DNA from 2 places in the Polaromonas sp. P1_G2 genome. Region 1 is predicted to be linked to the other one. Evidence: predicted binding sites of a transcription regulator. Region 1 holds the regulator's gene; the other holds the start of a gene.
The links. Region 1 encodes sigma-54, which starts transcription at its own class of promoters, with help from an activator protein. Its sites were predicted from a motif close to TGGCANGNAANCTGCTTT; they were not measured.
Positions count from the first base shown of each region.

Region 2: a site for sigma-54 is predicted at 1,979-1,996, ahead of AC1D0P_RS09715 (CmpA/NrtA family ABC transporter substrate-binding protein). Genes of this name have one in related genera too.

Region 1 is NZ_JBFUBY010000003.1:14,359-18,554, reverse strand. It holds gene lptA (lipopolysaccharide transport periplasmic protein LptA) at 1-417, shown strand, start outside; gene lptB (LPS export ABC transporter ATP-binding protein) at 434-1,216, shown strand; gene AC1D0P_RS00720 (RNA polymerase factor sigma-54) at 1,351-2,886, shown strand; gene AC1D0P_RS00715 (THUMP domain-containing class I SAM-dependent RNA methyltransferase) at 3,028-4,196, shown strand, end outside.
Region 2 is NZ_JBFUBY010000070.1:5,737-9,561, reverse strand. It holds gene ntrB (nitrate ABC transporter permease) at 1-507, opposite strand, end outside; gene AC1D0P_RS09715 (CmpA/NrtA family ABC transporter substrate-binding protein) at 565-1,809, opposite strand; gene AC1D0P_RS09710 (ANTAR domain-containing response regulator) at 2,187-2,819, opposite strand; gene tsaD (tRNA (adenosine(37)-N6)-threonylcarbamoyltransferase complex transferase subunit TsaD) at 3,013-3,825, shown strand, end outside.

The DNA of each region.
Region 1 (4,196 bases):
GACGTCATGCAGGACCCCGAAGGCTATCAGCAGGCGGTGTCCATCGCGGCGCCCGGCAAGCTGGCCTTCTACCGCAAAAAACGCGACGGCGTGGACGAATACATCGAAGGCGAAGGCGAGCGCATTGAATACGACAGCCGCGCCGACCTCGTCAAATTCATCAAGCGCGCCGTGGTGCGCCGCTACAACGGCGCCACCCTGGTGGACGAAACCACCGGCGCCGTGATCGTCTACGACAACAACACCGACGTCTTCACCGTGGACGGCGGCGCACAGAACCAGACCGCCGCCAACCCGAGCGGCCGGATACGCGCCATGCTGTCGCCGCGCGCCGCCGCGTCGGCGCCGGCCACCGCTCCCGCGGCCCCGCCCGCCGCCCTGCGCCCCAGCACCACGCTGGGCACTGAAAAGAACTAGAAAGAACCTTTCACAGATGGATGTGGTGACTGACACTTCGGCGGCCCCGGCCGCGACCCCCAGCCGCCTCGTTGCGCAAGGGCTGCAAAAATCCTACGGCAGCCGCAAGGTCGTTCAGGACGTCTCGGTGGCCGTGCAAAAAGGCGAGGTCGTGGGCCTGCTGGGCCCCAACGGCGCCGGCAAGACGACTTCGTTCTACATGATCGTGGGCCTGGTGCGCGCCGACGCGGGCGAGATCTCCATCGACGGCCAGTCGGTCGAGCACATGCCGATTCACCTGCGCGCGCGCCTGGGCCTGAGCTACCTGCCGCAGGAAGCCTCGATCTTTCGCAAGCTCACGGTGGAGGAAAACGTGCGCGCCGTGCTCGAACTGCAGCTGGGCGCGAACGGCAAGCCGCTGGGCCGCGCCGAGATCGAGTCGCGCCTTGACGGCCTGCTGCAGGACCTGCGGGTGGYCCACCTGCGCAATTCGCCGGCCCCGGCGCTGTCGGGCGGCGAGCGCCGCCGCGTCGAGATCGCCCGCGCCCTGGCGACCCAGCCGCGCTTCATCCTGCTCGACGAGCCTTTTGCCGGCATTGACCCGATCGCCGTGATCGAGATCCAGCGCATCATCGGCTTCCTGAAGTCGCGCGGCATCGGCGTGCTGATCACCGACCACAACGTGCGCGAAACGCTGGGCATCTGCGACCACGCCTACATCATCAGCGACGGCCACGTGCTGGCCCAGGGCACGCCCTCCGAGATCGTGAACAACGCCGATGTGCGACGCGTGTACCTCGGTGAACACTTCAAGATGTAGGATGACACTCCCCCTGTTGTCGCTCACTTCGTGTAGCTCCCTCCCCCCCGAGGGGGCGGCGCCTGCGGCCTGGCAAAGCCAGTTCCGCGGCCCCTGCTCGCACTTTTTCTGCGCTTCGATCAAAGCTCCTTGACATGAAGCAGGGCCTCTCGCTCCGCGTCTCGCAGCACCTTGCGCTGACGCCCCAGCTGCAGCAGTCGATACGGCTGCTGCAGCTGTCGACGCTCGAGCTGAGCCAGGAGGTCGAGCAGATGCTCGACGAAAACCCGTTTCTCGAGGTGGCGGAAGAAACCGCCGTGCGCGAAGAGTTCGGCCTGGAGCACCTCAACACGCCGGTCAGCCAGGACAGCCGCGAGTTTGAATCCGCGGCGGATTCGACGGGCGGCGGCGCGGAGGATGCCGGGACTTCGGCCCCCGCCGATGCCGAGGTCAGCGCCGAACCCAAGCTCGAGGAAAGCTGGGAAGGCGACGGCACGGTGGAGACCACGCCCGACGACAGCGAATGGGGCAGCGATGCGCCGGCGCGCAAGAACAACAACGACGAGGGCGACACTGAGGCCTCCGACCTGACGGGCGCCCACGAGTCGCTGCAAGACCATTTGCACCGCCAGTCGTTGGGCCTGCGCCTGTCCGAAGAGGACCGCGCGGCCCTGCATTTCCTGATCGAGTCGCTCAATGACGACGGCTACCTCGAAGACAGCCTGGCCTCGCTCGCGGCGGGCCTGGCCGGGGATGACCTGGAACAGGCCGAGGACCTTGAGCAGCGTTTTGCCATGGCGCTCAAGCTGCTGCACCACATGGAGCCGGCCGGCGTGGGCGCGCGCAACCTGGCCGAATGCCTGGGCCTGCAGTTGCTGGACTGCAAGGACTGCGAAGAGACCCGCGCCGCTATCGCCATGTGCAAGCAGCCCATGGAGCTGCTGGCCAAACGCGACCTGAAGCGCCTGTCGCACCTGTGCGGATTCACCGAAGCCGCCGTCCGGGGCGCGATTGCCGTGATAGGCCGGCTCGACCCCAAACCCGGCCGCCGCTTCGTGAACGTGGAGCGCAACCTGATCGTGCCCGACGTCATCGTCGTGAAGTCGGGCCGGGGTTTCAAGGTCTCGCTCAACGGCGACGTGATGCCGCGCCTGCGCGTGCACGACATCTACGCCAACGCCCTCAAGCAGCACAAGGGCCAGGGCGGCCAGGCGCTACAGCAGCGTCTGCAGGAGGCGCGCTGGTTCATCAAGAACATCCAGCAGCGCTTCGACACCATCCTGCGCGTGAGCAGCGCCATCGTCGAGCGGCAGAAAAACTTCTTCACGCACGGCGAACTCGCCATGCGCCCGCTGGTGCTGCGCGAGATCGCCGACGAACTGGGCCTGCATGAGTCCACGATTTCGCGCGTGACCACCGCCAAGTACATGGGCACGCCCTTCGGCACTTTTGAGCTCAAATACTTCTTCGGCTCCGCGCTGGGCACCGAAACCGGCGGCAACGCTTCCAGCACCGCCGTGCGCGCGCTGATCAAGCAGTTCGTCTCCTCCGAGAGCCTGAAAAAGCCGCTCAGCGACAACCAGATTTCCGAAATGCTCAAGGAGCAGGGCATCGAATGCGCGCGCCGCACCGTGGCCAAGTACCGAGAGGCTTTGCGCATCGCGCCGGCTAATTTACGCAAATCACTGTAAATCCGATTCTCGGGCGCATGGCGGCGTTGCGCGGTGCTCGGAATCCTCATGCACCCAAGTGCATTCCGGTTCCTGCGCTCCGTGCGCCTTGCCCTGCATCCCGATAATCGAATTTCCAGCAGCCCTTTTGAAGAGTCCGACATGAACCAGCTCCAATTGTTTTTACCGTGCGCCGCCGGCGTCGAGGCCTTGCTGGCCACCGAGGTGCAGCGCGTCACCGGCATCCAGGGCAAGGCCTGGCGCGCCGGCGTGCAGTTGCAGGCTTCCTGGCGCGACGCGCTGCAGCTCAACCTGCACAGCCGCCTGGCCCAGCGCGTGCTGATCGAGTTGCAGCACAACCAGTACCGCAGTGAACAAGACCTTTACAACGCCGCCGCCAACGTGGCCTGGGAAATCTGGTTCACGCCCAAGCAGACCTTCAAGGTTGAGATCACCGCCCAGCACAGCCCGCTGCAGAGCCTGAACTTCGCGGCGCTGAAGATCAAGGACGCCATCGCCGACCGCTTCCGCGCCAAGTTCGACGACGTGCGGCCCAGCGTCGATACGCGCTGGCCCGACGTGCGCGTCTATGTGCACCTGACGACGGACACCGTCACGATTTACATCGACACCTCGGGTGAGCCCCTGTTCAAACGCGGCTGGCGCGAAGACAAGGGCGATGCGCCACTGAAAGAAACCCTGGCCGCCGCGATGATCGCCGCCAGCGGCTGGGACCAGCTGTGCAAGGACGGCGTTCCGCTCTACGACCCCTGCTGCGGCTCGGGCACCATCGCCATCGAGGCGGCGCAGATCGCCTGCAACATCGCGCCAGGCATCAACCGCCGTTTCGCCTTCCAGAAATACCTGCCCTTCCAGGGCCATGTGTGGGACGGCCTGCTGGACCAGGCCGAGGCCGCCATCACCGAACCCACGGCGCCGGTGTTCGGCAGCGATGTGTCCTTCCGCATGGTCGATTTCGCCGAACGCAATGCCGAGCGCGCCGGCGTGGCCAATGCGGTGGAATTCCGCGGCGGCGACGCGCTGCAGCGCATGCCACCCGCGCCCTCGGGCGTGATGCTGGTGAACCCGCCCTATGGCGAACGTATCGATGTAGCCGGCGTGGCCGGTATCACCGGTGTGCAGGGCCGCGACCAGCGCCGCCAGCAGAGCCGGGAAGTCCAGCACGACCACCGCAACCAGCCCATCGACGAGTTCGGCCAGCCGCTGAACCAGGACAGCGGTGACACGCGCGAAGAGCCGGCCTTCGAAACCCCGCGCGACCGCTCGGCCAACCCGGGCCGCGAGCAGGCGCAGAACGCCTGGGGCGAGGA
Region 2 (3,825 bases), on a different contig from region 1:
CAGGCTGATCAGCGGGTTGAACATGCGGCTCAAAAAGTTGAAGCGGCCGATCATGAAACCGACCGGGATGCCGACAACGGCCGGCATGCCGAAGCCCATGGCCACGCGCTTGAGCGAGGACAGCACGTTCCAGCCCACGCCCTGGTCGTTGGGGCCCTTGCTGTAGAAGGGGTCGCTGAAGATCTGCACCGCCTGCGTGAAGGTGTCCCTGGGCGAGGGAATGCTGCCGCCCGTGCCCATGAAGACCAGCTCCCATACCAGCACCAGCAGGCCCAGGCCCAGCAGGGGCGGCAGCAGGGCCAGCCAGAGAAAAGAGGCGTCCCAGGGCGCGCGCGCCGGCGGGGTGGCGGCGGCCGCCTGCACCGCGGGGGAAGGGGTGGTGGGATTTGTCATGTCGTTGGCGGCGGGCGCCGATGGAAGGGCGCCGGTATCCCGGGCTCGGGCTTTGTCGCCGCCGCGGGCCGCGGGCGCGGCCTCGAGCGGGCTGTGGAATACGGCACTGACCATGGCGTGACCTCTTTGCGTGGGGTGGAAGGTTCGGTGGGCGGGTGGCGGGGCGCGGGCCTAGGCGTGAACCTTGAAGCTGTCGGCGTACTTTTTCGGGTCCTTGCCGTCCCAGACCGTGCCGTCCATCAGCTTGCTGCTGCGCATGATCTCTTTGGGAACGCTGGCCTTGGCGGCCGTGGCTGCCTGCTTGTAGACGTCGATGTGGTTGATCTGCTTGGCAATGCCCAGGTAGTCGGGATGCTCCTTGATCAGGCCCCAGCGCTTGTGCTGCGTGAGGAACCACATGCCGTCGGAGAGGTAAGGGAAGCTCACCGCACCGTCGTTGTAGAACTTCATGTAGTTGGGGTCGTCCCAGGTCTTGCCCATGCCGTTCTGGTAGCGGCCCAGGATGCGCTGGTTGATGGCGTCGACGCTGGTGTTGACGTAGCTCTTGTCGGCCACGGTCTCGGCCATCTTGTTCTTGTTGGAGAGGCTGGCGTCAATCCATTTGCCGGCCTCGATGATGGCGGCGGTGACGGCGCGCGCGGTGTTGGGGTATTTCTTGACGAAGTCGGCGGTGGTGCCCAGCACTTTTTCGGGATGATCCTTCCAGACGTCCTGGGTGGTCACTGCGGTCACGCCTATGCCGTCGATGATGGCGCGGTGGCCCCAGGGCTCGCCCACGCAGAAGCCGTCCATATTGCCCACGCGCATATTGGCCACCATCTGCGGCGGCGGCACGGTGATGACCTTGGCGTCCTTCATCGGGTTGATGCCGTTGGCGGCCAGCCAGTAGTACAGCCACATGGCGTGCGTGCCGGTGGGAAAGGTCTGGGCGAAGGTGTATTCGCGCTTGTCGCTGGCCATCAGCTTGGCCAGGCCCGCGCCGTCGACGGCGCCCTTGTCGGCGAGCTTCTTGGACAGCGTGATGGCCTGGCCGTTGTTGTTGAGCGTCATCAGCACGGCCATGTCCTTCTTGGGGCCGGCCGTGCCCATGTGCACGCCGTAGACCAGGCCGTAAAGCACGTGGGCGAAGTCCAGTTCGCCGTTGACCAGCTTGTCGCGCACGCCGGCCCAGCTGGCTTCCTTGGTCGGGATGATCTTGACGCCGTATTTCTGGTCTATGCCCAGTACCGAGGCCATCACCACCGAGGCGCAGTCGGTCAGGGGGATGAAGCCGATCTTGACTTCCTTTTTCTCGGGCGCGTCGGAGCCTTGGGCATACACGGCGGCGCGCAGGGCGGGGTTGATGCCCACGGCGCCCACGGCCGCGGCCTGCAGCACGGTGCGGCGTGTCAGCGAAGATTTCAGCAGTTCAGTCATGTGTCGGCTCCAGGTAAAAAAAGCAAAAGACAAAAACAAAAAAGGCGCTCGACCCGGGCAGCCACGTTGAACGTGATGCAGGGTGCGAACGCCTTTGTTCCTTGGGGCACCACACACTTCGCCGTTGAAGTGCTGTGCCGGATGGCCATCATTGACCAGTGCCTAGGGCATTGCAAAAGCTGTGCCAGGGTTGGCCAGCGTTGCCAAAAGAGTTGTTCTTGAGAGTGGAGATGCCAGGGAAGTCTTCTTGTGCCTGCAATCACGCACGCCCTGAAAAAACTTCACATGGTCGAAGCGCCGCGATGTGGATCCCGATAGGTGCACCTGATTTGTGCGCTGCACCAATTGAGGGTGGCCGGGGCGGCCAAGCCGGTGGATCAGCCCAGCAGGTCCAGGGCGTCCAGCATGCGCTGGGCCACTTCGCCAAGCCGCAGGCCCTTGTCCATGGCGGCCTTGCGCAGCTTTTCGTAGGCGGCCTGCTCCGAGAGTCCCTGGCGCTGCATCAGCATGCCCTTGGCCCGGTCTATGACCTTGCGCTCATGCAGCTCGGTTTTGGCGTGCGCCAGTTCCTTGCGCAGGCCCTGCTCGTGCTCAAAGCGCGCCATGGCCACGTCCAGGATGGGACGGATACGGTCCGGGGACAGGCCGGCCACCACATAGGCTGACACGCCGGCAGCGACGGCGTCCTTGACGTGGCTGGTGTCGTTGTCATTGGTGAACAGCACGATGGGCCGACGGGCGTCCCGGGTCGCCATCACCACGTGCTCCAGCGAATCGCGGGCTTCGCTTTCGGCGTCCACGATGATCATGTCGGGTTGCAGTTGCGCCAGTCGTTCGTCCAGGAAGGTGTCGGCCGGGAGCACCGCGACGATGTTGTAACCGTTCTCCAGCAGCCCGATGCGCAACTGGCGAGAGCGTTCGGCCAGTTCCCGCGCATGGGCGTCATCGGATACGGACTCCAGCAGGTCCGGGGCGATGATGACAAGGCGCAGGGATTGGGACGGTGTCATGGAGCCGTAAGTGCAAGAAACGTGCCCCCACGGTCGCGCACTTCGTGTCGCTCCCTGCCCCGCCGAGGGGGCCGCCCGCCTGCGGCCCGGCAAAGCCGGTTCCGCGGCTCATGCTGGTGTGAAGAACTTCACGGTCGCAAGTTGGGATGGTTCGCCTCCTTTGGGGGCATTGCCTAAACCTTACACTCGAATGATGGTAGTTCTTGGAATCGAATCGAGTTGTGACGAAACCGGTGTGGCGCTGGTGGATGCCAGCGGCAGTGCCGTGCCGCGCCTGCTGTCGCACGCCCTGTTCAGCCAGATCGACATGCACCAGGCTTATGGCGGTGTGGTGCCTGAGCTGGCGAGCCGGGACRATATCCGGCGTGTTTTGCCTTTGACGCACCAGGTGATGGCGGAGGCGGGCAGCAGCCTGGCACAGGTCGACGTGGTGGCTTACACGCGCGGGCCCGGTCTTGCGGGAGCGCTGCTGGTGGGCGCTGGCGTAGCCTGTTCGCTGGCAGCGGCGCTGGGCAAACCGGCCATGGGGGTGCATCACCTGGAGGGCCACCTGCTGTCGCCTTTCCTGAGCGCGGATCCGCCTGAGTTTCCTTTTGTGGCCTTGCTGGTCTCCGGCGGGCACACGCAGCTGATGCGGGTGGACCGCGTGGGCAGCTACGAGCTGCTCGGTGAAACCATTGACGACGCGGCCGGCGAGGCTTTTGACAAGTCGGCCAAGCTCATGGGCCTGCCTTATCCCGGTGGACCGCATCTGTCCAAACTGGCAGAGGGGGGCGACGGGACCGCTTTCAAGCTGCCGCGGCCTTTGCTGCACAGCGGCGACCTGGACTTTTCGTTTGCCGGGCTCAAGACCGCAGTGCTGACGCAGGCCAAAAAGCTGGGGCCGGACCTGGAAAGCCGCAAGGCTGACCTGGCGGCGGCCACGCAGGCGGCAATTGTGGAGGTGCTGGTGAAGAAGTCATTGGCCGCCATGGCGCAAACCGGGCTCAAGCGGCTGGTGGTGGCG